Linked DNA regions of Variovorax paradoxus. The protein of the gene in region 1 interacts with the protein of each later gene in a pairwise test. Links are inferred from orthologs where the notes say so. Each region holds a gene or a part of one and is shown on either strand. Other genes may lie near its edges. The genes, in order: QHG62_RS15255 and bioB.

Region 1 (14,343 bases):
GCGCACCACGCCTTCGGGCGCATTCGGCTCGTGCCGCTACAAGCTCAAGTCGCTCGAGAAGAACCGGCGCGAATACGAGCGGCTCATCGAAGTGTTCAAGGCGCATGGCATCGGCTACTTCTTCTACAACGGCGGCGGCGATTCGGCCGACACTTGCTTCAAGGTGAGCCAGCTGTCGCAGTCGCTCGGCTATCCGTTGCAGGCCATCCATGTGCCCAAGACCATCGACAACGACCTGCCGCTGACCGATTGCTGCCCGGGCTTCGGCTCGGTGGCCAAGTACGTGGCGGTGTCCACGCTCGAAGCCTCGTTCGACGTGCGTTCGATGGCGGCCACCTCCACCAAGGTGTTCGTGCTCGAGGTGATGGGGCGCCATGCGGGCTGGATCGCGGCGGCGGGCGGGCTTGCTGCGGACCACGGCATTCCGGTGGTGGTGCTGTTCCCCGAGATCGAGTTCGACAAGGCGCGGTTTCTGGCACGCGTGGACGAACTGGTGAAGCAGCACGGTTACTGCTCGGTAGTGGTGTCCGAAGGTTGCCACTACCCCGACGGCACCTTCCTGGCCGAGCAAGGCACGCGCGACGCTTTCGGCCATGCGCAGCTCGGCGGCGCAGCACCGGTGGTGGCGCAAATGGTCAAGGACGCGCTGGGCCACAAGTTCCACTGGGCCGTGGCCGACTACCTGCAGCGCGCGGCGCGGCACATTGCCTCGGCCACCGACGTGCGGCAGGCCTATGAGCTGGGGCAGCGTGCGGTCGAGCTGGCGCTGGAAGGCCACAACGCGGTCATGCCGACCATCGAGCGCACCTCCGATGCGCCCTACACCTACCGCATCGGCAGCGCACCGCTCGACGCAGTCGCGAATGTCGAAAAGCCGATGCCGCGCGACTTCATTTCGGATGATGGGTATGGCATTACCGACAAGTGCCGCCTTTACCTGCTGCCGCTGATCGAGGGCGAGGACTATCCGGCCTATCGCAACGGCTTGCCGGTGTACGCGACGCTGCGGAACGTGGCGGTGGCAAAGAAGCTGCCGGCTTTCGAGCTCGCCTGACGACCATGGCGGCAGTTATTTTCGACACGATGGACGCCACGCGCTGCCCGCTCTGCGGCGAGCAGAACCGCTGTGCGATGGAAGTTGCGCGCGAAACCGGAGAGCCGCAACCGCCCTGCTGGTGCATGGCAACGGACTTTCGCAATGCGCCGCTGGCGGCGGTGCCGCAGCAAATGCGCGGGAAGGCCTGCATTTGCGCGCGCTGCGCCGCGGGCACACCTGGCGGCTCCTAGTTTTTTAGAACTGCGCCGCGTTCTGTTGCTGGCTTTGCATCTGCGTCTGCGACTGTGACTGGTCGGGTTCCGGCCCGTTTGCAGGCCCGTTTGCGGGCTCGTTCACCGGCTCATTCGGCGGTTCATCCGCCGGTTCATTCGCTGGCACAGGAGGCTGCGAACCCTCCGGCAGCGGCACCGTCGGCGCGGCCGCCGTGGACGACGGGCGGTCGCGCTGCTCGGTCACCACGCAGTGGATGAACTGCAGCTTGCCCACGGCCGCACGCGGCAGCACGAAAGGGTAGTAGTCTGGCTGGCCCATGCTGCGCGACAACTCGTTCAGCACATTGGTGAGCAGCACCCAGCCATTCAGAAAGTCCAGGAACTTGGCTGCGCCGGGATGCTCGGGCCGCCACAGGTCTTCGAGCGTGAACAGGTCGCTCGCGAGTTCGACGTTGGTGGCATCCACGCCGAAGCTCATCGCCGTGTCGGTGGTGTCGGCCATGTGCAGGTAGTGCGCCCAGGTTTCGGCCCAGTCTTCCCACGGATGCATGCTCGCGTAGCTGCTCACGAAGTGAATCGACCAGTCGGGCGGCGGCCCTTGCTCGTAGTGCCGCTGGAGTGCTGCGGTGTAGTCGGCGCGCTCGTCGCCGAAGAGCACGCGAAACTCGTCCAGCCACGCCGTGGGCTGCACCAGCAGGTCCCAATAGTAGTGGCCGATTTCATGGCGAAAGTGGCCGAGCAACGTCCGGTAGGGCTCGCGCATCTCGGCGCGGATGCGTTCACGCACGGCATCTTCGGCCTCTTCGGCGTTGAGGGTGATCACGCCGTGCTCGTGGCCGGTCATCACATGCGGGCTGCCGGGCATGTTGCTCAGAAAATCGAAAGCCAGGCCGTGCGCCGGGTCGGCGTGGCGGCTCACCACCGGCAGCCCCAGCGCCAGCAGCTGCGAAATGAGCCGGCGCTTCGCGTGCTCCAGCTTGCGCCAAAGCTCGCCGTTGCTTTCCACGGAAAGGTCGGGAATGGTGCGGTTGACGCTGCATGCCAGGCAGTAGCCGGGCGCGAGGCCGTCGGTGTTGAACGCGGGATCGTCGCCCTCGCGCGGGGCCGGCACCATCCAGTTGCAGCTGGCGGCGGTCATGAGGTTGGCGCAGCGGCGGTACCTCTTGCCGTCCGGATTGCCGAACACGGTGAAGGTGCCGGGCAAGGGTTGCTCGCCCTCCGCCTGCGCCTGGTTGTCGCCAGCCTCTTCGACGGGCGCCAGCGGCACCACGCCGAGCCGCTCGATCACATACCCGAGCGGTGTGTGGCAGGCCAGGCACTGGCTGTTGCGCAGGAACACCGGGCGGCCGCACTGGCAGCGGTAGGCGCGGCTGACGGTGGGCGCGGCCAGTTCGGCCGCGAGGTTGGGCGCCGCCTGCGCGGTGTTCTGATCGGCTGCGCCGGCCTGGTTGCCGGTTTGCGCACCGGGTTGATCGGATTGGGGAGCCATGTCGTTTTTGGTTTTCTCGAAAGCAGTGCGGGACAGCCTGTCCATTGTGCGACCGTTGCATCGGCGCCCATTCGCGCAAAGACCGATATGCTTGTAGGACGACGGACCCGCACCCCGAGCCGAGCCGCCGCCTCACGATGCCCACTCCCCAGCCCGAAGCCGCACAGCCGGCACCGCCCACCCTCGGCACGATGCGCGAACGCTACGGTCCGCGCTACCGCTGGTACCTGCTGCTCTCGGTCATGGTGGGCGTGATGGCGTCGATCATGTCGTCGACCATCGTCAACGTGGCGATTCCGGGCATGAGCCACCACTTCTCGCTCGGGCAAGAGCGTGCGCAGTGGGTGAGCTCGGGTTTCATGGTGGCCATGACCGTTTCGATGCTCACCACCCCCTGGCTGCTGTCGCGCTACGGCTACAGGCGCACCTACGCGGGCACCATGGCGCTGCTGCTGGCGGGCGGGGTGGCGGGCGGGCTGGCCAATAATTTTTCGCTGGTGCTGCTGGCTCGCGTGGCCGAAGGGCTGGCGGCAGGCGTGGTGCAGCCCATTCCGGCCATCATCATCCTGCGCGCCTTCGAGCCGCGCGAGCAAGGCCGTGCGAGCGGCATCTTCGGCATGGGCGTGGTGCTGGCGCCGGCCATCGGCCCGAGCATCGGCGGGGTGCTGGTCGACCTTTTCGGCTGGCGCTCCATCTTCTTCATGGTGGTGCCGTTTTGCCTGGCGTCGCTCTGGCTGGCCTACAAGTTCGTGCCCACCACGGCGCCCGGCGGGGTGGCGGCCACGCGCGGCAGCGGGCTCGACTGGCGCGGCCTGGCCCTGGGCACGGCCGGCACGCTCTGCCTGCTGAACGGGCTGGTCGAGTTGCGAGGCGATTCGCCGCTGCAGGCGGCGCTGCTGCTGGGCGGCGCGCTGGTTGCCTTTGCGGCTTTCATATGGTGGCAGCGCCGGTTTGCGGCTTCGGGCGGCACGCCGCTGATGAACCTGGGCCTCTTCCAGTACCGGCAGTTCGCCATGGGCAGCGTGGTCGCCTTCATCTACGGCACGGCGCTGTTTGGCTCCACCTACCTGCTGCCGGTGTACATGCAAGTGGGGCTGCAGCTGTCGGCCTCGCACGTCGGCACCATCCTGCTGCCGGCGGGCATTGTGCTGGCCATCACCATTGCAGGCGTGGGCCGGCTGGCCGACCGGCAACCGACATGGCTGCTGGTGAGCATCGGCTTGGCGCTGCTGGCGGCCTCTTTTGCACTGATGGTGGTGGTGAGGCTCGACAGCGCGCTGTGGCTGCTGGTGGCGTTTGCCATCATCGGACGCGTCGGGCTGGGCTTCATCCTGCCTTCGCTCAACCTGGGCTCGATGCGGCCGCTGGCCAAGCCGCTGATTCCCCAGGGTGCCAGCGCCATCAACTTTTTGCGCATGCTCGGCGGTGCGGCCGGCGTGAGCCTGTGCGCCATCGTGCTCGAGTGGCGGCTGGCGGCGCACGGCGATTCGCTTGCCAACCCGACGACCAGCCCGGCGCGGCTGGCGGCGTTCGACGAGGTGTTCCTGATGCTGGCCGCGCTCTGCGCAATCGCCATCTGCGCGGCGTGGCAACTCCGGCAGTCGGAACCCCGAGGGTAAGCCCCAAGTAATACCTAAGCATCCATCGTTTCTAATTGTTAATATTGTTAGACATTGATGGAATGGGCTCCGTATGCAACGCAGAAGTTTTGTCGCTTCGTCGGCGGTTTTGGCTGCGGGCCTGGCCCGTTTGTCGTCGGCAAGTGGCGCCGAAATGGGCGTTAGCGACACGGAGATCGTGCTTGGCAGCTCGGCCGTTCTGAGCGGGCCGCTCGGCTCGCAGATCAAGGTTGTGCACAACGGCGCCGCGCTGGCATTCGACTCCGTCAACGAGCAAGGCGGCGTCAACGGACGCAAGATCAAGCTGGTGGCGCTGGACGACGAGCTGAAGCCCGAGAAAGCGCTGGAGAACTACGGCAAGCTGCTGAACGACCACCGCGTGTTCGCGTTCTTCGGCTGCGTGGGCTCGGGCACCACGTCCGCCGCGGCCAAGCTGCTGCAGCAAAGCGGCGCACCCAGCGTGGGCGGCTACGGCGTGGGCGACAGCGCCCGTGAACGCGTGGCGGGCTCGGCTTACTTCGTGCGCGCAAGCAATGCCCGCGAGGCGCAGGCGCTGGTCGAGCACCTGTCGACCATCGGTGTGAGCAGGATCGCCATCGCGCACCTGGACAATCCCGGCGGTCTCGAGGCGGTCAAGCTGATCGAGGCGGCCATGGCCACCCACAAGCAGGCGCCCACGGTGGTGGTCGCGGTGAAGGGCGACGGCTCTACCTCTGCCGCCGCCGGCAAGACGCTTGCCGACAGCCAACCCCAGGCCGTGCTGATGTACCTGGCCGGCACGGTCACGGGCGAAGTGATCAAGGCCATGTATGCCGCGGGCAGCAAGCCGATGTTCTACGGCATGTCGGTCGTCTCGGGCGAAGTCACGGCCAAGGTGGTTCCGCTGCAGGCCGGCGGGCTGGCCATTTCGCAGGTCACGCCGTATCCGTGGGGCGAGGTCGAAGTGGTGACGCGCGACTACCGGCGCCTGGCCGAACGCGCGCAGGTGCCCGTGGGCTACGGCAGCTTCGAGGGCTACCTGAACGGGCTGGTGATGATCGAGGCGCTCAAGCGCACCGGCCGCGACCTGACCCGCGCCCGCCTGCATGCCACGCTGCGGGCGCTCAAGCTGCGCCTGGCGGGCATGGACATCGATTTTTCGACCGGTGCCACCACCGGCTCTCGCTTCATCGAAATGGTGCGCGTCACGCCCGAAGGCCGCTTCGTTCGCTGAGCGTTGGGCGGGTTCGCCCGCGGCGGCTGCGCTCGCGCTTTAATAGCGCCATGTGCCAACTGCTCGGAATGAACTGCAACACGCCCACGGACGTGACCTTCAGCTTTACGGGCTTTGCCCAGCGTGGCGGCCGCACCGACCACCACGCCGACGGCTGGGGCATCGCCTTTTTCGAAGACCGGGGCCTGCGCCACTTCGTCGACCACATGCCCGCGAGCGAATCGCCGGTGGCCGAGCTGATCCGGCGCTACCCCATTCAAAGCCGCAACGTCATTGCGCACATCCGCAAGGCCACGCAGGGTGCCATCAACCTGCAGAACTGCCACCCCTTCGTGCGCGAGCTGTGGGGCCGCTACTGGGTGTTTGCCCACAACGGCGACCTGAAGGACTTTCGCCCACGCCTGCACGGCAACTTTCATCCGGTGGGCAACACCGACAGCGAGCATGCCTTCTGCTGGCTGATGCAGGAGCTGGCCAAGTCGCATGCGGGCGTGCCGAGCATCGAGGAGCTCACGCTCACGCTGCGCGAACTGGCGCCGCAGCTCGCCCGCCACGGCACCTTCAATTTCATGCTCTCGAACGGCCAGGCGCTCTGGGCCCATGCCTCCACCAACCTCTGGTACGTGGAGCGCCGCCATCCCTTCGTCACCGCGCAGCTCGCGGACGAAGACCTCGAGATCGACTTTGCGCGGCACACCACGCCCAACGATCGCGTGGCGGTGGTGGTGACCGCGCCGCTCACGAGCAATGAAAGCTGGACGCCCTTCGTGCCGGGCGAGCTGCATGTGTTTGTGGACGGTAAACGGCTGGGGCACTGAGGCGTTTCTACTGACACTTTTTCGCAACATTGAGAGAAAGTATCGGCAAACCGGCTCGACGGGGTAACAATAATGGTTCTCATTTGCGCCCCTTTCGAACCTTTCAATGTCTTCTTCCTCCCCTTTTCTGCGCGCCAGCCTGCGCCCGACGGTTGCCGCCACGCTGCTCGTTCTCAATGCCTTGGCTGCCTCGGCCCAGACCGCCGCGCCGGTTGAAGCCGCCGGCACCCTCGGCACCGTTACCGTCGAAGCCAGCGCCGACGCCTCGGCCGAAGGCCTGACCAAGCCCTTTGCCGGCGGCCAAGTGGCCCGTGGCGGGCGCGTGGGCATCCTGGGCAACCAGGACATGATGAGCTCGCCGTTCTCGAGCACCAACTACACCAACGAGCTCATCCAGGACCAGCAGGCCAAGAGCGTTGCCGACGTGCTGCTCAATGATCCGTCGGTGCGCCAGGCGCGCGGCTTCGGCAACTTCCAGGAGCTTTATGTGGTGCGCGGCTTCCCCGTGTACTCGGACGACGTGGCCTACAACGGCCTGTACGGCATGCTGCCGCGCCAGTACATCGCCTCTGAATTCTTCGAGCGCGTGGAAGTGTTCCGCGGCGCCAACACCTTCCTGAACGGCGCCGCGCCCGGCGGCAGCGGCATCGGCGGCGCGATCAACCTGCTGCCCAAGCGGGCGTCCAACGAGCCGCTCACGCGCGTCGGCTTCGGCGTGCAGACCGGCGGACAGGGCTACGTGAACCTCGACCTGGCGCGCCGCTTCGGCCCCGACGACAGCTTGGGCGTTCGCATGAATGCCGTGCGCCGCGAAGGCGGCACCGGCGTCCATAAAGAGAGCCAGCAGCTCAGCGCCTTTGCCGTCGGCCTGGACTGGCGCAACCGCAACGTGCGCCTGTCGGCCGACTTCGGCTACCAGGACTACGACCTGAAGGACGGCCGCCCGAGCCTCACGCCCTCGTCGGCGCTGCCGATTCCGCGTGCGCCCGACGCCAGCACCAACTTTGCGCAGCCTTGGACCTATTCGAAGGAGAAGGATAAGTTCGCCACCTTCCGCGGTGAAGTCGACATCACCGACAACATCACCGCCTGGGCCGCGGGCGGCGTGCGCCGCAGCGACGAAGACAACGTGCTGGCGAACCCGACGCTCGCCGACGCGTTCGGCAACACCAGCGGCACGCGTTTCAGCAACACCCGCAAGGACCGCATCGGCACGGCCGAGATCGGCGTGCGCGGCAATTTCGTGACCGGACCGGTGAAGCACGCGGTGGTGGCTTCGGCCGCCACATACAGCAACGACCGCGACAACGCCTACACGATCTCGCGCGGCAGCCTGCGCAACAACATCTATGCGCCGTACGCGTCGCCCTTCCCGGTCGCCAATAACTTCACCGGCAACACGCTGGAAGACCCGCGCCTGACCGACAAGATCAAGACCTCGAGCGTTGCAGTGGCCGACACCATGTCGTTCATGGACGACCGCCTGCTGGTCACGCTCGGCGTGCGCCGGCAGACGATCGAGCAGACCAGCTTCGCCTACAACACGGTCAAGGAAACGAGCGCCTACGACAAGAGCAAGACCACGCCGGTGGCCGGCGTCGTGTTCAAGATCACGCCGAGCACCTCTGTCTACGCGAACTACATCGAAGGCCTCGTCAAGGGCAACGTGGCACCCGGCACGGTCAACAGCCGTCCGGTCACCAACGCCGGCGAGGTGTTCGCGCCGTACCAGGCCAAGCAGAAGGAAGTCGGCGTCAAGTACGACGGCGGCACCGTCGGTGCAAGCGCGGCCTTCTTCACCACCGACCAGCCCACGTACCAGTACGAGGGCCAGACCTACGGCCTGTACGGCAAGCAGCGCAACCAAGGCCTGGAGTTCTCGGTGTTCGGCCAGCCTGCCAAGGGGCTGCGCCTTCTGGGCGGCCTGACGCTGCTCGACGCCAAGCAGAAGGACACGCAAGGCGGTGCCACCGACGGCCGCACGGCCATCGGCGTTGCCAAGCAGCAGGCCAACCTGGGCGCCGAATGGGACGTACCGGGCGTGCGCAACCTGTCGCTGAACGCGCGTTTGCTCTACACCTCCAAGCAGTACGCCAACGCGGCCAACACGCAGCAGATCCCGGGCTGGACGCGCTTCGACATCGGCGCGCGCTACCTGGTCGACCTGGGCAACGGCCGCGCACTCACGCTGCGCGCGCGCATCGACAACCTGTTCAACAAGTCGTACTGGGCGTCGGTGGGCGGCACGCAGGGCTCCAACTACCTGGTCCTCGGCGCACCGCGCACCTTTGCGGTCAGCGGCACCATCGACTTCTGAGATGCGCGCCTTCGCGACGACAGTGCACCGCTGGGCGGGCCTCGCGGTTGCACTGTTCCTCATTGTCTCGGGCCTGACCGGCGCCGTGATCTCGTGGGACCACGAGATCGACGGCTGGCTCAACAGCGAGCTCTACGACACCGAATCGCGCGGGCCGTTCCGCGATCCGTTCGACCTGGCGGCCGCGGTCGAGGCGCACGACCCGCGCGCACGCGTCGCGTACATGCCGCTCGGGTTCGAGGAAGGCCACGCGGCCGGCTACTTCGTGCAGCCGCGCACCGACCCCGCCACCGGCAAGCCCTACCAGCTCGGCTACAACCGCGTGTACGTCGATCCAGTGACGGCCGAGATCCGCGGCCGGCGCGACTCGACCGCGATCTCGCTCAAGCCCGAGACGCTGATGCCGTTCCTGCGCAAGCTGCACTACACGCTGCATGTGCCGGCCGTCTGGGGCACCGACCGGCTGGGCTACTGGATCATGGGCGGCGTGGCGCTGGTGTGGCTGCTCGACAGCTTCGTTGCGCTGTACCTCACGACGCCGCGGCGCCAGCGCCGGGCCGCGCACCCCGAGCACCGCGCTGCGCGCGAATGGTGGCGCCGCTGGAAGCCGGCCTGGGCCGTGCGATGGGCGGCCGGCGGCTACAAGCTCAACTTCGACCTGCACCGCGCGGGCGGGCTGTGGATGTGGGCGCTGATCATCCTCATCGCCTTCACGTCGTTCTCGCTGAATCTCTACAAGGAAATCTTCCACCCGATGCTGTCGCTGGTGTCGAAGACCACGCCCGGCCCCTCGGCACTGGTGCCGCTTGCACCGCTGGGCACACGCATCGAACCCACCATAGGTTTTCGCCAGATCGTTGCGGACGCCGAGGCCGAAGCACGCCGGCGCGGCTGGACCACGCCGCTGGGCGGCGTGTTCTACAACCAGCGCGGCGGCTTCTACAACGTGTCGTTCTTCGACCATGCCTCGCACGACGACAGCGACGGCATGGGCTTGTCCAACCTCTACCTGGACGGCCGCGACGGCCACATCATCAGCAGCAACCGGCCATGGCACGGCACGGCGGCCGACGTGTTCGCGCAGCTGCAATTGCCGCTGCACGGCGGACGCATCCTGGGGCTGCCGGGACGCATCCTGATGTCGCTCATGGGGCTGGCGGTGGCGGGCCTGTCCATCACGGGCATCGTGATCTGGTGGCGCAAGCGGCGCGCGCGGCTGCTGCAGACACGGCGGCAGCGCGAGGCGCTACCCGAGGAACTCAGCGCGGTGCGGCAAGGTGCGCCTCGAGCGCATCGATGAACATCTTCGGCACGTCGAAGCCGGTCTGCTCGGTGATCTCCTGGAAGCAGGTCGGGCTCGTCACGTTGATCTCGGTGACCGAGTCGCCGATCACGTCGAGCCCGATCAAGAGCAGCCCGCGCGGCGCGAGCACCCGGCCAATGGCCTCGGCGATCTCGCGGTTGCGCGCCGTGAGCGGCTGGGCCACACCCTTGCCGCCGGCCGCCAGGTTGCCGCGCACCTCGGTGCCTTGCGGAATGCGCGCCAGCACAAAGGGCGCGGGCTCGCCCGCAATGATCAGGATGCGCTTGTCGCCCTGAACCACCTCTGGCACGAAGCGCTGCACCATGATGGTTTCGGCGCCGTTCTTGTTGAGCGTCTCGACGATGGAGCCGAGGTTCAACGCGTCCTGCTTCACGCGGAAGATGCCCATGCCGCCCATGCCGTCGAGTGGCTTCAGGATGATGTCGCCATGCTCGGCATGAAAGTCGCGCACGGCCTGCGCGCTGCGCGTGACCAGCGTGGGCGTGACGAACTGCGGAAACTCCATGATCGCGAGCTTCTCGGGGTGGTCGCGCAACGCGCTCGGCTTGTTGACCACGCGCGCGCCTTCGCGTTCGGCCTGCTCGAGCAGGTGCGTGGCATAGATGTATTCGGCGTCGAAGGGCGGGTCCTTGCGCATCAGCACGGCGTCGAAGTCCTTCAGCGCCTTGGCCTCGCTGATATCGACGCGGTACCAGTCCCTTGCGTCTCCGGTGAGCGTGATCTGCTGCACCGTGGCGGTGACCTGCCCGCCCGACTTCCACTGGATGTCCTGCGGCAGGCAGGCCGCGATGCGATAGCCGCGGCGCTGGGCCTCGCGCATCATCGAGAAGGTCGTGTCCTTGTAGATCTTGAAATGATCGAGCGGATCGGCGACGAAGAGGATGTTTTTCATCAGGGAGTCTTTCCGGCGCCAGGTGTGGCCGCCATGTTGCTGCTGTCTGGCGCGATGTTGCCGGAAGCGGCGATGTCCTTGCCGGCGGAGGCCTTTGTCTTCGTGCGTCCGGCCTGCTGCACCGCCAATGCCAGTGCACCGGCCACCACGCCCCAGAACGCCGAGCCAATGCCCAGGATGGCCACGCCCGAGAGCGTGACCAGGAAGGTGATGATCGCGGCCTCGCGGTGCGGCTCGTCGCGCACCGCACCCGCCAGCCCGCTGCCGATGGTGCCCAGCAGCGCCAGGCCGGCGATGGCGGCGACCAGCTCTTTCGGAAACGCCGTGAGCAGCCCGGTGACCGCCGCGCCGAAGAATGCGATCACCACGTAGATGGCGCCGCAGCTTGCGGCCGCCGTGTAGCGCCGCGCCGGGTCTTCATGCGCCTCGCGGCCCATGCAGATGGCGGCGCTGATGGCGCCCAGGTTCAGTGCAAAGGCACCGAAGGGCGCCAGCACCAGCGTTGCCAGCCCGGTGACGGTGATGAGCTTGCTCACCGGCAGGTCGCCGTAGCCCGCCGCACGCATCGTCGCCACGCCCGGCAGGTTCTGCGACGCCATGGTGACGATGAAAAGCGGCAAGGCCAGGCTGACGATGGCCTGCCAGCTGAACACCGGCATGGTGAACACGGGCCATGTGAGCGAGAAGTGCACCGTCGACCAGCTCAGCTCGCCGCGCGCGGCCACGAAGGCAATGGCAACCAGCAGCGTGAGCGGCACCGCATAGCGCGGCAGCAGGCGCTTCGCGACCAGGTAGGTGCCGAGCATCAGAAGCACCAGCGGCAGCGCGGTCTTGGCGGCAATGAACGCATCCAGCCCGAAGCGCGCGAGCACGCCGGCAAGCAGGGCCGAGGCGATCGCCATCGGAATCCTGTTCATGACCCGCTCGAACCAACCCGTAGCGCCCGCCAGCACGATGAGCACGGCGCAGGCGATGAAGGCGCCGACCGCCTCGCCCATGCCGTAGCTGCCCGCAGCCACGGCAAGCACGGCGGCGCCCGGCGTGCTCCAGGCAATCATCACCGGCTTGCGCCACCACAGCGACAGCACGATGGATGGCAGGCCCATGCCGATGCCCAGCGCCCACATCCACGAGGCCGCGATCTCGGGCGTGGCGCCGAAAGCCTGTGCGGCCTGGAACACGATGGCCACCGAGCTCGTGAAGCCCACGAGCACGGCGACGAAGCCGGCGGTGAAGGCGGAAAGGCTCAGATCCTTGAAGAAACGCATCGGCCAATTGTGCCGGGACACCAAGGCTTCAGTTCCGGCCCATCGGCGCGGGAATTGCTATGGATTGTCTTGTCTGGCCATGCACCGCGTGGCCTCATGCCCGGAGGACCCCATGGATCCACTCGCTTCGCCCGACGAACCTGCATTGCAGGGCCCTGCCACGCCCGCCGGAGTCGTCGACGAATTTCTTCGCCTGGTGATGATTCCCGATCCCCAAGCGGCCTCACGCTTCACCGCGCCCGACATCCGCATCCGCTTTACAGGCAACCGCCCGATGCATGCGCCCGGTGACACCTCGGCGTTCAATGCCAAGCGCTATGCGTGGGTAAAGAAGAAGATCGAGCGCACCGAAACCGTGGCCGGCGGCACGCCGGAGGAAACGGTGGTCTACAGCCTCGGCACGCTCTACGGCGCCTGGCCAGACGGCACAGCCTTCGAAGGCAACCGCTATGTCGACCGCTACGTGGTGCGCAACGGGCTCATCGTGCAGATGGATGTATGGAACGACAGCGCCGAATGGCTCCTGGTGCGCGCCGGGCTGGCGGTGCTGTGAGGCACGGCACATGACGGCGCGCTGGCCCGAACGGCTTCCCACGCACGGCCGCTTCGGCTACAGCCCCATCACCCGGCGGCCCGGCTACGCATGGCCGAACGGCTCGCGGCTGGCGGTGTACATCGGCTTCAACATCGAGCACTTTGCATTCGGCGACGGCCTGGGCGCATGCATTGGACCGGCCTCGCCGCAGCCCGATGTGCTGAACCACGGCTGGCGCGACTACGGCAACCGCGTGGGCGCGTGGCGCTGCCTGGAGCTGTTCGATTCGCTGGGGCTTCCCTCCGGTGCGCTCATCAACACGGCGCTTTACGACCATTGCCCGGAGCTGGTACAGGCTTGCGTGGCCCGCGGCGACGAGCTCATCGGCCACGGCCACAGCAACGCCGAACGCCAGGGTAGCTGGCACGAAGACGACGAACGCGCGCTGCTGGTGCGTTGCCGCGAGCGCATGCGGCAAGAGAGCGGCCAGGCGCCGGCCGGATGGCTGTCACCGTGGATTTCGGAAAGCGCGGTCACGCCCGACCTGCTGGCCGAGACCGGCTATGGCTACACGCTCAACTGGTGCCACGACGACCAACCGGTGCGCATGCGCACGCGCGGCGGCGCCTCGATCTGGTCGGTGCCGTATCCGCAGGAGCTCAACGACATTCCGATGATCATGGGCCGCCTGATGGATGCGAAGGACTTCAGCGCGATGGTGATCGACAACTTCGACGAAATGCTCGGGCAGTCGCGCGCGCAGCCGCTGGTCATGGGGCTTGCGCTGCATCCGTACATCGTGGGCCAGCCGTATCGGCTGCGGCACTTGCGAACGGCGCTGTCTCACCTGGCGCGTGCACGCGACCGGGGCGAAATCTGGCTCACCACGCCGTGCGCGATTGCATCGCATGTGCAGCAGCTTGCGGCGGACCGGCCGGCGGACTTCGCTTGAGCGAAAGCCGCGGGGCCCGCACGCACGCCGGCTTCAAATCTCGATCTTCGAGCCCAGCTCCACCACCGCGTTGTTCGGCAGCCCCAGGAACGCGGCCGCACCGCTCGCGTTGTGGTGCATCTGCGCAAACAGCTTTTCGCGCCACGGCGCCATGCCGCTGCCGAGCGTGGGAATGACGACGTCGCGCGAGAGGAAGTAGCTCGTCGCCATGGGCTCGAGCTGGCAGCCGCGCAGGCGCGCGTGGTCCAGAGCGCGGGGCAGGTCGACGTCGTTCTTGAAGCCGTAATGCACGATGATCTGCCAACAATGGTGGCCGAGCGCCTCGATCTCGATGCGCTTGTCCATCGGGATCCAGGGCACTTCGTGGTTGCGCACGGTGACGAACATGTTCTGCTCGTGCAGCACCTTGTTGTGCTTCAGGTTGTGCAGCAGTGCGTTGGGCAGCACGCCCGGCTCCGCGGTAAGAAACACCGCCGTGCCTTCCACCCGCGCCGGCGGGCTTTCGAACACGGAATCGAGAAACGCCTTGAGCTCGATCGCATCGGCGCGCTGCACCTCGCCCATCAGGCGGCGGCCTTCCTTCCAGGTGATCATCAAGGTGAACACGGCGCCGCCGATCACCAGCGGGAACCAGCCGCCTTCGAACA
Region 2 (14,283 bases), 1.4 Mb from region 1 along the record:
TGCCCGCCATCATCAACGAGCTGAAGAAGCAAGGCGCGGACGACATCATCGTGTTTGTCGGCGGCGTGATTCCGCGGCAGGACTACGACTTTCTCTACGAGGCCGGCGTCAAGGGCATCTATGGCCCGGGCACGCCGATTCCCGCCAGCGCGAAAGACGTGCTGGAGCAGATTCGCGCAGCCGTCTCGGCCTGATCGGGACGCGAGACGTGGGCGATCTTTTGTCGCGGCTGTCGCTGCAGCCCGTTGATTCCAGCGATTTCGAAGCCATGCTGGCCTTGCGCGTCGATGCGATGCGCCCCAGCCTGGAGCGCGTGGGCCGCTTCGACCCGGCGCGTTCACGCGAACGGCTCCAGGCCGGTTTCGTCGTGCCTTACATGCATCACATCGTGCTCGACGGCGACCTGCGCATCGGCTTTGTCACGCTCAAGCCCGAAGACCCCGATGCGCTGCGGCTCGACCATCTGTACCTGCGCACCGGCTTCCAGGGCCTGGGCATCGGTGAATGGGTGCTGCAATGGGCCAAGTCGCAGGCGCGCGAACAAGGGATGGACATCAAGCTCACGGCGCTGGTGCAAAGCGATGCCAACCGCTTCTATGTGCGGCACGGCTTTGTGCTCGAGGGCGAAGAGGGCGTCGACCTGCACTACCGCTGGCGCGTGGCCTCGGAGGATGCGTGCTGAAGCAGGCCGAGGCACTCGAACGCGCCATTGCCGAGCCGGAGGGCATGGCACAGCGCCGCGCCATCGCCAAGGCCATCACGCTGCTCGAATCCACCCGTGCCGACCACCGCGCGCAAGCCGATGAATTGCTCACCGCATTGCTGCCGCGCACCGGCAATTCATTTCGCCTTGGCATCTCGGGCGTGCCGGGTGTCGGCAAGTCGACCTTCATCGAAACGCTGGGCCTGCTGCTGATCGGCAAGGGCCACCGCGTGGCGGTGCTCACCATTGATCCGTCTTCCACCGTGTCCGGTGGCTCCATTCTTGGCGACAAGACGCGCATGGAGCGCCTCTCGGTGCATGAACGCGCCTACATCCGGCCGAGCCCGTCGAGCGGCACGCTGGGCGGCGTGGCCGAGAAAACGCGCGAGGCCATGCTGGTGTGCGAAGCCGCGGGCTACGACATCGTCATTGTCGAAACGGTGGGAGTGGGCCAGAGCGAAACAGCCGTGGCCGGCATGACCGACATGTTCGTGCTGATGCAGCTGCCCAACGCGGGCGACGACCTGCAGGCCATCAAGAAGGGCGTGATGGAGCTGGCCGACCTGGTCGTCATCAACAAGGCCGACATAGACAAGGATGCCGCCACGCGTGCGCAGGCGCAGATCACTTCTGCCCTGCGCCTCTTCGGCCACCAGGGCAACCCTGACCATGCGCATGCGGTGCATGACGCGCACAGCGGCGCCGAGGTTCGCTTCTGGCTGCCCAAGGTGCTGCAGCTGAGCGCGCTGGCGGGTACCGGCATCGACGCTTTCTGGGACGCTGTCACGCAGTTCAGGCAACTGCAAACCGCCAATGGCAAGCTCGCCAAGCGGCGTGAAAAGCAGGCCACGTCGTGGATGTGGGAGCGCATCGACGCGGGCCTCAAGCAGGCATTCAGGCAGCACACGCAGGTGCGCGAACTGCTGCCGCAACTCACTCGGCAGGTGGCAGAGGGCTCGCTGCCCGCATCGACGGCGGCGCGCCAGTTGCTTGCGGCGGCTGCCATCACCGCCAGGCCATGACAACACACGACATTCAGGACCACAGCTTCGGAAGCACACCATGCAAGAACTGATCGAACAACTCGAAAAGCGCCGCGCTCAAGCGCGCCTTGGCGGCGGACAGAAGCGCATCGACGCGCAGCACGCCAAGGGCAAGCTCACCGCGCGGGAGCGCATCGAACTCTTGCTGGACGACAACACCTTTGAAGAGTGGGACATGTTCGTCGAGCACCGCTCGGTCGATTTCGGCATGGCCGAGCAAAAGATTCCGGGCGACGGCGTGGTGACGGGCTACGGCATGATCAACGGCCGCCTCGTCTTCGTGTACAGCCAGGACTTCACCGTCTTTGGCGGCGCGCTGAGCGAAGCGCACGCCGAAAAGATCTGCAAGGTGATGGACCAGGCCATGAAGGTCGGCGCACCCGTCATCGGCCTGAACGACTCCGGCGGTGCGCGCATCCAGGAAGGCGTGGCCTCGCTCGGCGGCTATGCGGACGTGTTCCAGCGCAACGTGATGGCATCGGGCGTGGTGCCGCAGATCAGCATGATCATGGGCCCATGCGCGGGCGGCGCGGTTTATTCACCCGCCATGACCGACTTCATCTTCATGGTGAAGGACTCGAGCTACATGTTCGTTACCGGCCCCGATGTGGTGAAGACCGTAACGCATGAAACCGTGACGGCCGAGGAGCTGGGCGGCGCGGTTACGCACACCACGCGCAGCGGGGTGGCCGACATGGCGTTCGAGAACGACGTCGAAGCGCTCATGATGCTGCGCCGCCTGTACAACTACCTGCCGCTCAACAACCGCGAGAAGCCGCCGGTGCGCCTGGGCAACAACGGCCAGGGCGACCCGGCCGACCGGCCCGACTACTCGCTGGACACGCTGGTGCCGGACAACCCGAACAAGCCCTACGACATCAAGGAGCTGATCCTCAAGGTGGTGGACGACGGCGATTTCTTCGAGCTGCAGCCCGACTACGCGAAGAACATCGTGATCGGCTTTGCGCGCATGGAAGGGCAGACGGTCGGCATCGTGGCCAACCAGCCGCTGGTGCTCGCAGGCTGCCTCGACATCAAGAGCAGCATCAAGGCCGCGCGCTTCGTGCGCTTTTGCGATGCGTTCAACATTCCCGTGGTTACCTTCGTCGACGTGCCCGGCTTCATGCCCGGCACGGGGCAGGAGTACGGCGGCATCATCAAGCACGGTGCCAAGCTGCTCTACGCGTATGCGGAATGCACGGTGCCGAAGATCACCGTCATCACGCGCAAGGCCTATGGCGGCGCGTACGACGTGATGGCTTCCAAGCACCTGCGCGGCGACGTCAACCTGGCCTGGCCGCGCGCCGAGATTGCGGTGATGGGCGCCAAGGGCGCAGTGGAAATCATCTTCCGCGAAGACAAGAACGACCCCGAGAAGCTCGCCGCACGCGAGGCCGAATACAAGGCGCGTTTCGCCAATCCGTACGTGGCGGGTGCGCGTGGCTACATCGACGACGTGATCCTGCCGCACGAAACGCGCAAGCGCATCTGCCGTTCGCTGGTGATGCTGCGCGAGAAGAAGCTCGAGAACCCGTGGCGTAAGCACGGCAACATTCCTCTCTGATTTTCATATGCGCAGCTATTACCCCCAGTTCCGCGAGGGAGCGGAACCCGGGCTAGTTCCAAAGCTGGGCGGGTTGCCCTGGGGGCTCCCCGCGCGCCTTTGGCCTATCTGCCGCGAGTGCAATCGCCCCATGAGCCACCTTGCGCAGTTGCCGGCGGACGGGGAGGCGTTGCCACTCGCAAGCGGCGAGGTGCTGTTCCTGTTCAAGTGCGAGTGGGACAGCATCTGCAGCTTCTGGGAGCATGACGCGGGTACGAATGGCGCATTCGTGGTACAGGGCGCCGACTTGGGCGACGCGCCCGCACCGCTGCCTTCAGATGCTGCCGACGGACAGCCGGCACTTCTGCGCGAGATCGGCATTGCCGCATGGCGCGCGGATGACGACGGCGTACCTGCAGAGCTGGAGGAGGCGTTCTATGACTACCAAGCCCACTTCGATCTGCCCGACGAAGCAGCGCACCCTCGCGGCTGGGCCAGCCCCTGGTGTACCAAGAGCGGCGGCGCGCCGCACTGGACGGCGAACGGCGCGCAAAGACTGCCCGCGGGACGCTTGTTTTTGCAGATCGACAACTGGGTCGATCTTCCCGATGGCAGCACGGCCGAAGTGGCGAACTTCTGTTCAGATGGCATCGCCTATGTGTTCGTCGATCGGTCGCAGGCGCAGCCGGTTTACTCGATGTTCATCAACCGCTGAGGCGGTCAGCAAGAAAACGGATTCAGCATGTTTAAAAAAATCCTTATCGCCAACCGCGGTGAAATCGCCTGCCGCGTGATCCAGACGGCCAAGAAGATGGGCATCCTCACCGTCGCCGTTTATTCCGAAGCCGACAAGGAAGCCCGCCACGTCGAATTGGCCGACGAGGCCGTGCACATTGGTGCTGCGCCAAGCCGCGAGAGCTATCTGCAGGCCGACCGCATCATCGCGGCCTGCAAGCAGACCGGCGCCGAGGCGGTGCATCCGGGCTACGGTTTCCTGTCGGAGAACGAAGCCTTTGCGCGCAAGGTCGAGGAAGAGGGCATTGCCTTCATCGGACCGAAGCACTATTCGATTGCCGCCATGGGCGACAAGATCGCATCGAAGAAGCTTGCGAACGAAGCGAAGGTCAACACCATTCCGGGCTGGAACGACGCCATCGAAACGGCCGAGCGCGCCGTCGAGATTGCCAAGGACATTGGCTACCCGGTGATGATCAAGGCGTCGGCCGGCGGCGGGGGCAAGGGGCTGCGCGTGGCCTTCGACGACAAGGAGGCCTTCGAGGGCTTTACCTCGTGCCGCAACGAGGCGCTGAGCAGCTTTGGCGATGACCGCGTGTTCATCGAGAAGTTCGTCGAGGAGCCGCGCCACATCGAGATCCAGGTGCTGGGCGATTCGCATGGCAACGTCATCTACCTGAACGAGCGCGAATGCTCGATCCAGCGCCGGCACCAGAAGGTGATCGAAGAGGCGCCTTCGCCCTTCATCAGCGATGCCACGCGCAAGGCGATGGGCGAGCAGGCGGTGCAGTTGGCCAAGGCGGTGAAGTACCAGAGCGCGGGCACGGTGGAGTTCGTGGTCGGCAAGGACCAGAGCTTCTATTTTCTTGAAATGAACACGCGGCTTCAGGTGGAGCATCCGGTGACCGAATGCATCACGGGGCTCGACCTGGTCGAACTGATGATCCGCGTTGCGGCAGGCGAGGCGTTGCCGCTGACGCAGGCCGAAGTGAAGCGCAACGGCTGGGCGATCGAATGCCGCATCAACGCCGAGGATCCTTTCCGCAACTTCCTGCCTTCGACGGGCCGCCTGGTGAAGTTCCAGCCGCCCGCGGAGACGATGTTTGCGAGCGACACCGAGCACCTGAACGGCGTGCGGGTGGACACCGGCGTGTACGACGGCGGCGAGATTCCGATGTACTACGACTCGATGATCGCCAAGCTCATCGTGCACGGCAAGGATCGGAAGCATGCAATTGCACGCATGCGCGAGGCGCTCAATGGCTTCGTGATCCGTGGCATCAGCAGCAACATTCCTTTCCAGGCGGCGCTGCTCGCGCATCCGAAGTTTGTAGCGGGCGACTTCAACACCGGCTTCATTGCCGAGCACTACGGCAAGGGCTTTCACGCAGAAGACGTGCCGCACGCCGATCCGTCGTTTCTCGTTGCGCTTGCCGCCTATGTGCACCGCCGCTACCGCGCGCGGGCCTCGGGCATCAGCGGCCAGCTCGAAGGCCACGGCGTGAAGGTGGGCGAGCAGTTCGTGGTGGTGGAGCTGGGGCCGGAAGGCAAGCATGTCCACCACCCGGTGTCCGTGACCGACTTTCACGGCAAGACGGGCGCGAGCGCCGTTGCCGTGGGCGACAAGAGCTACAAGATCGACAGCGGCTTTGCGCTGGGCGCGATTCGCGTGCAAGGCATGGTGAACGACCGCCCCTTCACCGCGCAGGTCGAGCGCGGGGCAGGCAAGAGCCCGCTCGCGCTGCGGGTGTCGCACGACGGCACGCAGATCGAGGCCATGGTGCTGTCGCCACTGGGCGCGCGGTTGCTCGAGTTGATGCCCTACAAGGCGCCGCCCGATCTGAGCAAGTTCCTGATGTCGCCGATGCCGGGCTTGCTGGTCGAGGTGTCGGTGCAGCCGGGCCAGCAGGTGCGTGCGGGCGAGAAGCTGGCCGTGATCGAGGCCATGAAAATGGAAAACGTATTGTTTGCCACGCAAGACGGTGTGGTTGGCAAGATTTCGGCAAACAAGGGCGATTCGCTCGCGGTCGATCAAATCATTATGGAGTTTGAATAAAGCTCACCCCCAGGCTGCGCGCACTTCGTGTCGCTTCTCCAACCCCCTTCCGGGGGCAACACCTGCGGCCCGGCGAAGCCGGTTCCGCGGTGTTTCCCGAACAGGCAATGCTTCGGGCACCTATGAAAGATTTCATTGATATGACGACCTCCGATATTTTTTTTGAAGCGCCCATCTCGGCGCCTGTCACGCTGCACCGGCCCCCAAAGCCGGTGACGCCGCAAGGCCCGTGGTCGGTCGAGGCGATCCAGGCGCTGCTCGACAAGCCGCTGATGGATCTGCTGTTCGAAGCACAGACCGTGCACCGCCAGCACTTCCCGGAAGGCGACATCGAGCTTGCGACGCTGCTTTCGGTCAAGACCGGCGGCTGTCCGGAAAACTGCGGCTACTGTCCGCAGTCGGCCGAGTTCGACACCGGCGTGAAGGCGCAGAAGCTCATGGAAGTCGACGAGGTGGTGCGCGCCGCACAGGCGGCCAAGGACGCCGGTGCCACGCGGTTCTGCATGGGCGCCGCATGGCGCGCGCCGAAGGACCGCGACGTGGAGAAGGTGGCGGTGCTGGTCGAAGCGGTGAAGAGCCTGGGCATGCAGACCTGCGCCACGCTCGGCATGCTGGAGCCGCATCATGCGCACCAGCTCAAGGCCGCGGGCCTCGACTACTACAACCACAACCTCGACACCGCGCCTGAGTACTACACCGACATCGTCGACACGCGCACCTACCAGGACCGGCTCGACACGCTGGCCCATGTGCGCAGCGCCGGCATCAGCGTGTGCTGCGGCGGCATCGTCGGCATGGGCGAGCAGCCGGTGCACCGGGCCGGGTTGATCGCGCAGTTGGCCAACCTGAATCCGTACCCTGAGTCGGTGCCGATCAACAGCCTGGTGCGCGTGCCGGGCACGCCGCTGGCCGATTCGGAGCCGGTCGACCCCTTCGACTTCGTGCGCATGATCGCGGTCGCGCGCATCACGATGCCGACGGCGCGCGTGCGCCTTTCAGCCGGGCGCCAGCAGATGGGCGATGCGGTGCAGGCCTTGTGCTTCATGGCCGGCGCCAACTCCATCTTCTATGGCGACAAGCTGCTGGTCACCGGCAACCCCGACGTGGAGGCCGACGTGCAGCTGCTGCGCAAGCTGGGCCTGCAGTCGCGCCGCACCACGACCACTGAAAAGGTAGAGGTCTGCGCATGACGGCCACGGCCTCCGCGCGTCCCTTCAAGGTGCTGGGCATCCAGCAGATCGCCATCGGCGGGCCCGACAAGATGCGGCTGCAGAAGCTGTGGGTCGACATGCTGGGGCTCGAGGTCACCGGCACCTTCAAGAGCGAGCGCGAGAACGTCGACGAAGATATCTGCTCGATGGGCAGCGGGCCGTTCAAGGTCGAGGTCGACCTGATGCAGCCGCTCGACCCCGAGAAGAAGCCGGCGGTTCACACCACGCCGCTCAACCATGTGGGCCTCTGGATCGACGACCTTCCCAAGGCTGTCGAATGGCTCACCGCGCAGGGTGTGCGCTTTGCGCCCGGAGGCATTCGCCAGGGCGCGGCTGGCTTCGACATCTGCTTTCTGCATCCGAAGGCGAACGACGAGTTTCCGATTGCGGGCGAGGGCGTGCTGATAGAAATGGTGCAGGCGCCGCCCGAGGTGGTGACTGCGTTCAACGCGCTGGCCGCTACGCGTTGAGCACCTTCTTGATCGGCGGCTTCACATCGGAGCGCTGAGGCGGCAGCATCGGCTGGTGCTCGCGTGCCGGGTTCAAGATGATCGAGGTGGCCGTCTCGGTGAGGATGCAGAACTTGGTGACCACCGCATCGAGGTGGCTCACGTCGATGACCGCAATTTCCAGGATCCAGCTGTCGTCTCCGGTCACGTTGTAGGCGTTGACGCACTCCGGCGTCTGCTGCACCAGCTCGACCACGCGCGCGTAGTCGGCCCGGCCCACGCGGATGACCGCGCGGATGCCATAGCCCAGCTTGCCGAGATTGACCGTGGCGCGATAGCCGCTGATCACGCCCGCGGCTTCGAGCTTTTTCACGCGCTCGGTCACGGCCGGCTGGCTCAGGTGCACGCGGCGGCCGAGCTCGGCCATGGTGAGCCGCGCGTCGCCCTGCAACTCGGCCAGGATGCGGGTGTCGTGAGCGTCCAGCGTGGGGTTGAAGGCGAAGTCCATGCAACTCCTTTAAATCGACGGTGCAAAACGGTGAGAACCATGAGTTGTGCATGGCTGCAATGAGTTTGCCTTCATACCATGGATGGCGTTCCAATACCAACAATACAGATCTCGCATGCCTACCCTCGCATCTCCCGCCCAAGCCGCTTCCAGGTCGCCTGTACGTAGTTCGATGCCGCTGCTCCTCTGGCTTTGCCTCGCCGCCACGTGGGTGGTGTGGGGCTCGACCTATCTCGCAATCAAGTACGCGCTGGTCAGCTTCGCGCCTTTTCTCCAGATGGGCTCTCGCTTCTTGTTTGCGGGCGTGCTGCTGGCTGCATGGATGCGCTGGCGCGGCGCCGCATGGCCGTCGGGCCTGCAATGGCGCAACGCGCTGGTGGTGGGCTCGCTGATGCTGGGCGGCGGCATGGGTGGTACGGCCCATGCCGAAGTGTCGATCGGCTCCGGGCTGGTGGTGGCGTTCATTGCGGTGGTGCCGCTTTTGATTGCATTGCTGAACCTGATCTGGGGCGTGAAGCCGACGCGGCTCGAAGCAGCGGGCATCGCGCTCGGGCTCGTCGGCGTGCTGATGCTGACGCAGGGAAGCGGCTTCCAGTCGTCGCCCGCAGGGCTGGTGGCAATTTCCATCGCATGCATCTGCTGGTCGCTGGGCAGCGTGCTGAGCCAGCGCAGCCTGCCGCTTGCCCCCGGGGCCATGGGTTTTGCCAGCGAGATGATCTGCGGCGGCGTGGTGCTGCTGGTGCTTTCGGCAATCTCCGGCGAGCGGTTCGTGTGGCCGCCGCAGCCAGAGGCCGTGGCAGCCTGGCTTTACCTCGTGGTCTTCGGTTCGCTGATCGCGTTCAACGCCTACATGGTGCTGCTTGCCAGGGCCCCGGCGGCGCTCGCTTCGAGCTACACCTTCGTCAACCCCGTGATCGCAATGCTGCTGGGCGTGTGGGTTGCCAACGAGACCGTGACGCGCTTCGAGTGGTATGCGGTGGCCGTCATCCTGGCCGGCGTGTTGCTGCTGCTCTTCAAGCGCGCCCAGAAGGAGAAGGCCTGAGCGCGCACGTCGTTCAGGTGCCCGGACGGCGCCAGAAGGCCAGCGTGGCCGCCAGCAGCCACATGCCGGCCGCGCAGCTGCGGTTCAGCACCTTGAGGCCGCGCCGCGAGAGCCAGCGCACGGCCTGCGTGCCGGCGGCCGCGTAGGCCAGCATCACGCAGGTGTCGAGCGCGACGAAGATCGAACCCAGCAGCAGGTACTGCGTGCCTTGCGGCTTGGTGATGTCGATGAACTGCGGCAGAAAGGCCGCGAAGAACAACACGGTCTTGGGATTCGAAAGCGCAACCAGCAGGCTGCGCACAAGCGCAATGCGTCCGTGCGGACGAACCTCGATGGCGGACTTGGCCAGCGCCTCGCCCAGGTCGGTGGCGTCGCTGCGCCACAGCTTGATGCCGAGCCACACCAGGTAGGCGACGCCCGCCACGCGAATCGCGTTGAAGAGCAGTTCCGATGCGGCCAGCAGCGAGCCGAGCCCGAGCGCGACCACCGTAATGAGCGTGACGCTGCCGAGCGATGCACCCGCAATGCCCCAGCTCGCGCGGCGCATGCCGCCATCGATGCCGTTGGACAGCGCCAGCAGCATCGTGGGGCCGGGAATCACGGCCAGTGCGAGCGAGGCAACCACATAGATGAGCAGGGTGTCGGGTGTCATGGCTTGGCGGTGGGTGGGCGTTGCTGGGCGGCGCGGGCTCGCGCCAGGGCTGCTTCGACGATGGAGCGCTTGCGCGTGTCGGCGGCTTGCGGCTCAGCGGCGGCGGGTTCAGGTTCTTCGATTCGCTTGGCGATGCGGCGATGCTCGCCATGCAGCTGGTAGCGCTTCAATGCCGCCTCTGCCTGCGCTTGCGACCATGCGGCCCAGCCTGTACGGCCCGGCGTTTCAACCTCGAGCGAGATGCAATCGACGGGGCAGACCGGAATGCAGAGCTCGCAGCCCGTGCAGTGCGCTTCGATGACCGTGTGCATGCGCTTGTTGATGCCCACGATGGCATCGGTGGGGCAGGCATCGAGGCAGAGCGTGCAGCCGATGCACCAGGCCTCGTCGATCACCGCCATGGCGCGTGGGCCTTCGGTGCCGAACCGGGGATCGAGCGGCACCTGTTCGCGGCCCGTGAGCTGCGCGAGCCTGGCAATGCCTTCCGCGCCGCCGGGCGGGCACTGGTTGATGCCGGCTTCTCCGTCGGCCACGGCCTGCGCATAGCCCGCGCAATCGGGGTAGCCGCAACGCGTGCACTGCGTTTGCGGCAGTGCGTTGTGAATGCGCGCGGCCAGCCCGTTCACTTCCTGCGTGCCGCGGGCTTCTTCACGGCTGCAACGGCCACCGCTTTCTTGGCTGCGACATTCTTCTTGGCGGCCACGGCAACCGTCTTTCGCCCGGGCTTGATGCGGTCTTCGGCCGGCAGGGCCTCGCGTGCGCCGGCGCGCCGCTGGGGCTGGTCGTGGGCGGCGATGAATTTCTGCACCTTGGGATAGACCAGTTCGCGCCAGCGGCGGCCGCTGAAGATGCCATAGTGGCCCGCGCCCTTGACTTCGTAGTGCTCGCGCTGCGCGTCGTCGATGCCGGTGCACAGGCTGTGCGCGGCCTCGGTCTGGCCCGAGCCCGAAATGTCGTCGAGCTCACCCTCGACGGTGAGCAGGGCGGTGGAATGAATGTCTTGCGGGCGCACGCGCTCGATCTGGCCCTTGGGGTTCTTCACGTCCCAGGTGCCGTTCACGAGCTCGAACTGCTGGAACACGGTGCGAATGGTGTCCAGGTAGTAATCGGCGTCCATGTCGAGCACCGCGTTGTACTCGTCGTAGAACTTGCGGTGGGCCTCGGCGCTCGCGTCATCGCCCTTGATCAGGTCCTTGAAGTAGTCGTAGTGGCTGCTGGCATGCCGGTCGGGGTTCATCGCCACGAAACCCGTGTGCTGCAGGAAGCCCGGATACACGCGGCGGCCTTCACCCGGAAAGCCTTGCGGCACCCGGTAGATCACGTTGTTCTCGAACCACTCGTAGCTCTTGTTCATTGCAAGGTTGTTCACCGCGGTGGGCGACTTGCGGGCGTCGATGGGGCCGCCCATCATGGTCATGGTGAGCGGCAGCGGCTCGCCGCGGCTTGCCATGAGCGACACGGCCGCCAGCACTGGCACGGTCGGCTGGCACACGCTCACCACGTGGCAGTTGCCGTATTCGGCCTGCAGCCGGCGGATGAACTCCTGCACGTAGTTGATGTAGTCGTCCAGGTGGAACTCGCCCTGCGACAGCGGCACGAGGCGCGCGTTCTTCCAGTCGGTGATGTAGACCTTGTGGTCTTGCAGCATGGTGCGCACGGTGTCGCGCAGCAGCGTGGCGTAGTGGCCCGAGAGCGGCGCCACGATCAGCACCACGGGCTGGCTCTTGAGTGTCTTGAGAGTGTGCGGCTCGTCGGTAAAGCGCTTGAAGCGGCGCAACTCGCAGAAAGGCTTGTCGAGCTCGACGACTTCCTGGATCACGACGTCGTCGCCGTCGACCTTCACCGACTTGATGTTGAACTCAGGCTTTTCGTAGTCCTTGCCCAGGCGATAGAGCAGGTCGTAGCCTGCGGCCATGCGCTGTGCCATGGGCAACTGGCCCCACACCGCGCCTTGGCCATAGAGCTTGGAGGCCGCTTGCGCGAAGTCCGAAAACGGTTCCATCAAGGAACGCTGGGCTTCGTAGAGTTGATAAAGCATCGCTGGTGTTGTAGTGAAATGTTGCAGTGCAATATATCAGCGCAATTGCGGCGATGCAGGAGGCCAAACCCTACATCGGCCACAGCGCGAGGGTCTTCCCGTCGTAGGAGCGTGAAGGAATCGTCCGAAAACGAATTCCCTCACACTTTGCTGTCACCTAGATGACTTTGGCAATCGACGCGCAGACGTAGTCGATGTTCTTGCTGTTGAGCGCGGCCACGCACATGCGGCCGGTGTCGGTGCCGTACACGCCGAACTCGCTGCGCAGGCGCACCATCTGGTCCTTGCTGAGGCCCGAGTAGCTGAACATGCCGATCTGCTTGGTGATGAAGCTCATGTCTTCCTTCACGCCGGCAGCCTTGAGGCCATCGACCAGCTTCTGGCGCATGGCCTTGATGCGCACGCGCATTTCGCCGAGTTCCTTTTCCCACAGGGCGCGCAGTTCGGGGTTGCCGAGCACGGCTGCCACCACGGCGCCGCCGTGGATCGGCGGGTTGCTGTAGTTGGTGCGAATGGCGATCTTGAGCTGCGAGAGCACGCGGCCGGCTTCTTCCTTGTTTTCGCAGAGCACCGAGAGGGCGCCCACGCGCTCGCCGTACAGGCTGAAGCTCTTGGAGAACGAGGTCGAGACGAAGAAGGTCAGGCCGGCGTCGACGAACTTGGCGACAGCGGCGCCGTCTTCCTTCAGGCCGTAGCCGAAGCCCTGGTAGGCCATGTCGAGGAAGGGCACGAGGCCCTTGGCCTTGACGGCCGCGACCACCTGGTCCCACTGCTCTGGCGTGATGTCGTAGCCGGTCGGGTTGTGGCAGCAGGCGTGCAGCACGACCACGGTACCGGCGGGCGCTGCACTCAGGGCAGCCAACATGCCGTCGAAGTTGACGCCGCGCTTGGCCGCGTCGTAGTAGGGGTAGCTTTCGACCACGAAGCCCGCGTTGGTGAACAGCGCGCGGTGGTTTTCCCAGCTCGGGTCGCTGATCAGCACCTTGGCATTGGGGTTGAGCTTCTTGAGAAAGTCGGCGCCGACCCCAGCTCGGGTCGCTGATCAGCACCTTGGCATTGGGGTTGAGCTTCTTGAGAAAGTCGGCGCCGACCTTCAGGCCGCCCGTGCCGCCGATGCCCTGCACCGTGGCCACGCGGCCGGACTGCACGGGTTCGCTGTCGGCGCCGAAGACCAGGCCCTTGACGGCGTTGTCGTATGCCACGATGCCGTCGATCGGCAGGTAGCCGCGCGCCGTGGGGGCTTTCATCATGTTCTGTTCGGCGGCCTGCACGCACTGGAGCAGGGGCAGCTTGCCGTTGTCGTCGTAATAGACGCCGACGCCGAGGTTGACCTTGTTGGGGTTGGTATCGGCTGCAAATTGCTCGTTGAGGCCGAGGATCGGGTCGCGCGGTGCCATTTCGACCGCGGTGAACATAGACATGGAAAGGTCCTTTGGGATGAAAGCTTCGCTGGCAACCGGACTTGCGCTACGCTTTCCGGTTGCCTTGAATTTTACCGGCGCCATCGCCACCTGTCGGGAACAGCCATGCCAGAGAACAACGAAGCCATAGCAGACCTGAAGAAACTGGACCCGATCGGTCCGGCCAAGCAGGGCGAATTCATCAAGTATCCCGGTTCGCCATTCGAGCTTTTCCAGCCCTATCCGCCGGCCGGAGACCAGCCGAAGGCCATCGACGGGCTGGTGGAGGGCGTGCTCGACGGCGAGGTGTTCCAGACGCTGCTGGGCGTGACGGGCTCGGGCAAGACCTTTACCATGGCCAACGTGATTGCGCGCCTGGGCCGCCCGGCCATCGTTTTTGCGCCCAACAAGACGCTGGCGGCGCAGCTCTACAGCGAGTTTCGCGAGTTCTTTCCCAAGAACGCAGTCGAGTACTTCGTGAGCTATTACGACTACTACCAGCCCGAGGCCTACGTGCCCCAGCGCGACCTGTTCATCGAGAAGGACTCGTCGATCAACGAGCACATCGAGCAGATGCGGCTTTCAGCCACCAAGAGCGTGCTGGAGCGGCGCGACACGGTCATCGTGGCCACGGTGAGCGCCATTTACGGCATCGGCACGCCCGAGGACTACACGCAGATGCGTTTCATCATGCGGGTGGGCGACAAGATCGGCCAGCGCGACGTGATCGGGCGGCTGATCCGCATGCAGTACACCCGCAACGAGCAGGACTTTTCGCGCGGCACCTTCCGCGTGCGCGGCGACACGATCGACGTGTTTCCGGCCGAGCACAGCGAGCTGGCGATCCGCATCGAGCTGTTCGACGACGAGATCGAGTCGCTGCAGCTCTTCGATCCGCTTACC

What was found.
Region 2: the proteins of QHG62_RS15255 (region 1) and bioB interact in binary tests that used the Escherichia coli proteins (3 or more experiments, as listed by UniProt). The link is inferred for Variovorax paradoxus from one-to-one orthologs.

The regions. Positions count from the first base shown.
Region 1 is NZ_CP123990.1:3,141,935-3,156,277, reverse strand. What follows is about bases 4,602-7,524. They hold QHG62_RS15255 (class II glutamine amidotransferase), read left to right. Parts: upstream 4,602-5,640; coding sequence 5,641-6,408; downstream 6,409-7,524. Other genes in these bases: QHG62_RS15250 (TonB-dependent receptor), read left to right, coding at 6,515-7,524; QHG62_RS15260 (ABC transporter substrate-binding protein), read left to right, coding at 4,602-5,590. In the rest of the region: QHG62_RS15280 (6-phosphofructokinase), read left to right, coding at 1-1,054; QHG62_RS15275 (cysteine-rich CWC family protein), read left to right, coding at 1,060-1,287; QHG62_RS15270 (zinc-binding metallopeptidase family protein), read right to left, coding at 1,292-2,758; QHG62_RS15265 (MFS transporter), read left to right, coding at 2,896-4,377; more of QHG62_RS15260, read left to right, coding at 4,532-4,601; more of QHG62_RS15250, read left to right, coding at 7,525-8,725; QHG62_RS15245 (PepSY-associated TM helix domain-containing protein), read left to right, coding at 8,727-10,025; gshB (glutathione synthase), read right to left, coding at 9,985-10,941; QHG62_RS15235 (benzoate/H(+) symporter BenE family transporter), read right to left, coding at 10,941-12,230; QHG62_RS15230 (nuclear transport factor 2 family protein), read left to right, coding at 12,322-12,762; QHG62_RS15225 (polysaccharide deacetylase family protein), read left to right, coding at 12,773-13,696; QHG62_RS15220 (potassium transporter Kup), read right to left, coding at 13,730-14,343.
Region 2 is NZ_CP123990.1:1,749,322-1,763,604, forward strand. The notes cover bases 5,383-8,245. They hold bioB (biotin synthase BioB), read left to right. Parts: upstream 5,383-6,220; coding sequence 6,221-7,270; downstream 7,271-8,245. Other genes in these bases: accC (acetyl-CoA carboxylase biotin carboxylase subunit), read left to right, coding at 5,383-6,080; QHG62_RS08640 (VOC family protein), read left to right, coding at 7,267-7,761; QHG62_RS08645 (Lrp/AsnC family transcriptional regulator), read right to left, coding at 7,751-8,245. In the rest of the region: scpA (methylmalonyl-CoA mutase), read left to right, coding at 1-194; QHG62_RS08610 (GNAT family N-acetyltransferase), read left to right, coding at 209-682; methylmalonyl Co-A mutase-associated GTPase MeaB, read left to right, coding at 676-1,725; QHG62_RS08620 (acyl-CoA carboxylase subunit beta), read left to right, coding at 1,766-3,310; QHG62_RS08625 (hypothetical protein), read left to right, coding at 3,441-4,004; more of accC, read left to right, coding at 4,032-5,382; more of QHG62_RS08645, read right to left, coding at 8,246-8,248; drug/metabolite exporter YedA, read left to right, coding at 8,364-9,290; QHG62_RS08655 (LysE family translocator), read right to left, coding at 9,304-9,942; QHG62_RS08660 (RnfABCDGE type electron transport complex subunit B), read right to left, coding at 9,939-10,568; QHG62_RS08665 (polyhydroxyalkanoate depolymerase), read right to left, coding at 10,565-11,980; excinuclease ABC subunit UvrB, read left to right, coding at 13,507-14,283. UniProt on the Escherichia coli protein: Catalyzes the conversion of dethiobiotin (DTB) to biotin by the insertion of a sulfur atom into dethiobiotin via a radical-based mechanism.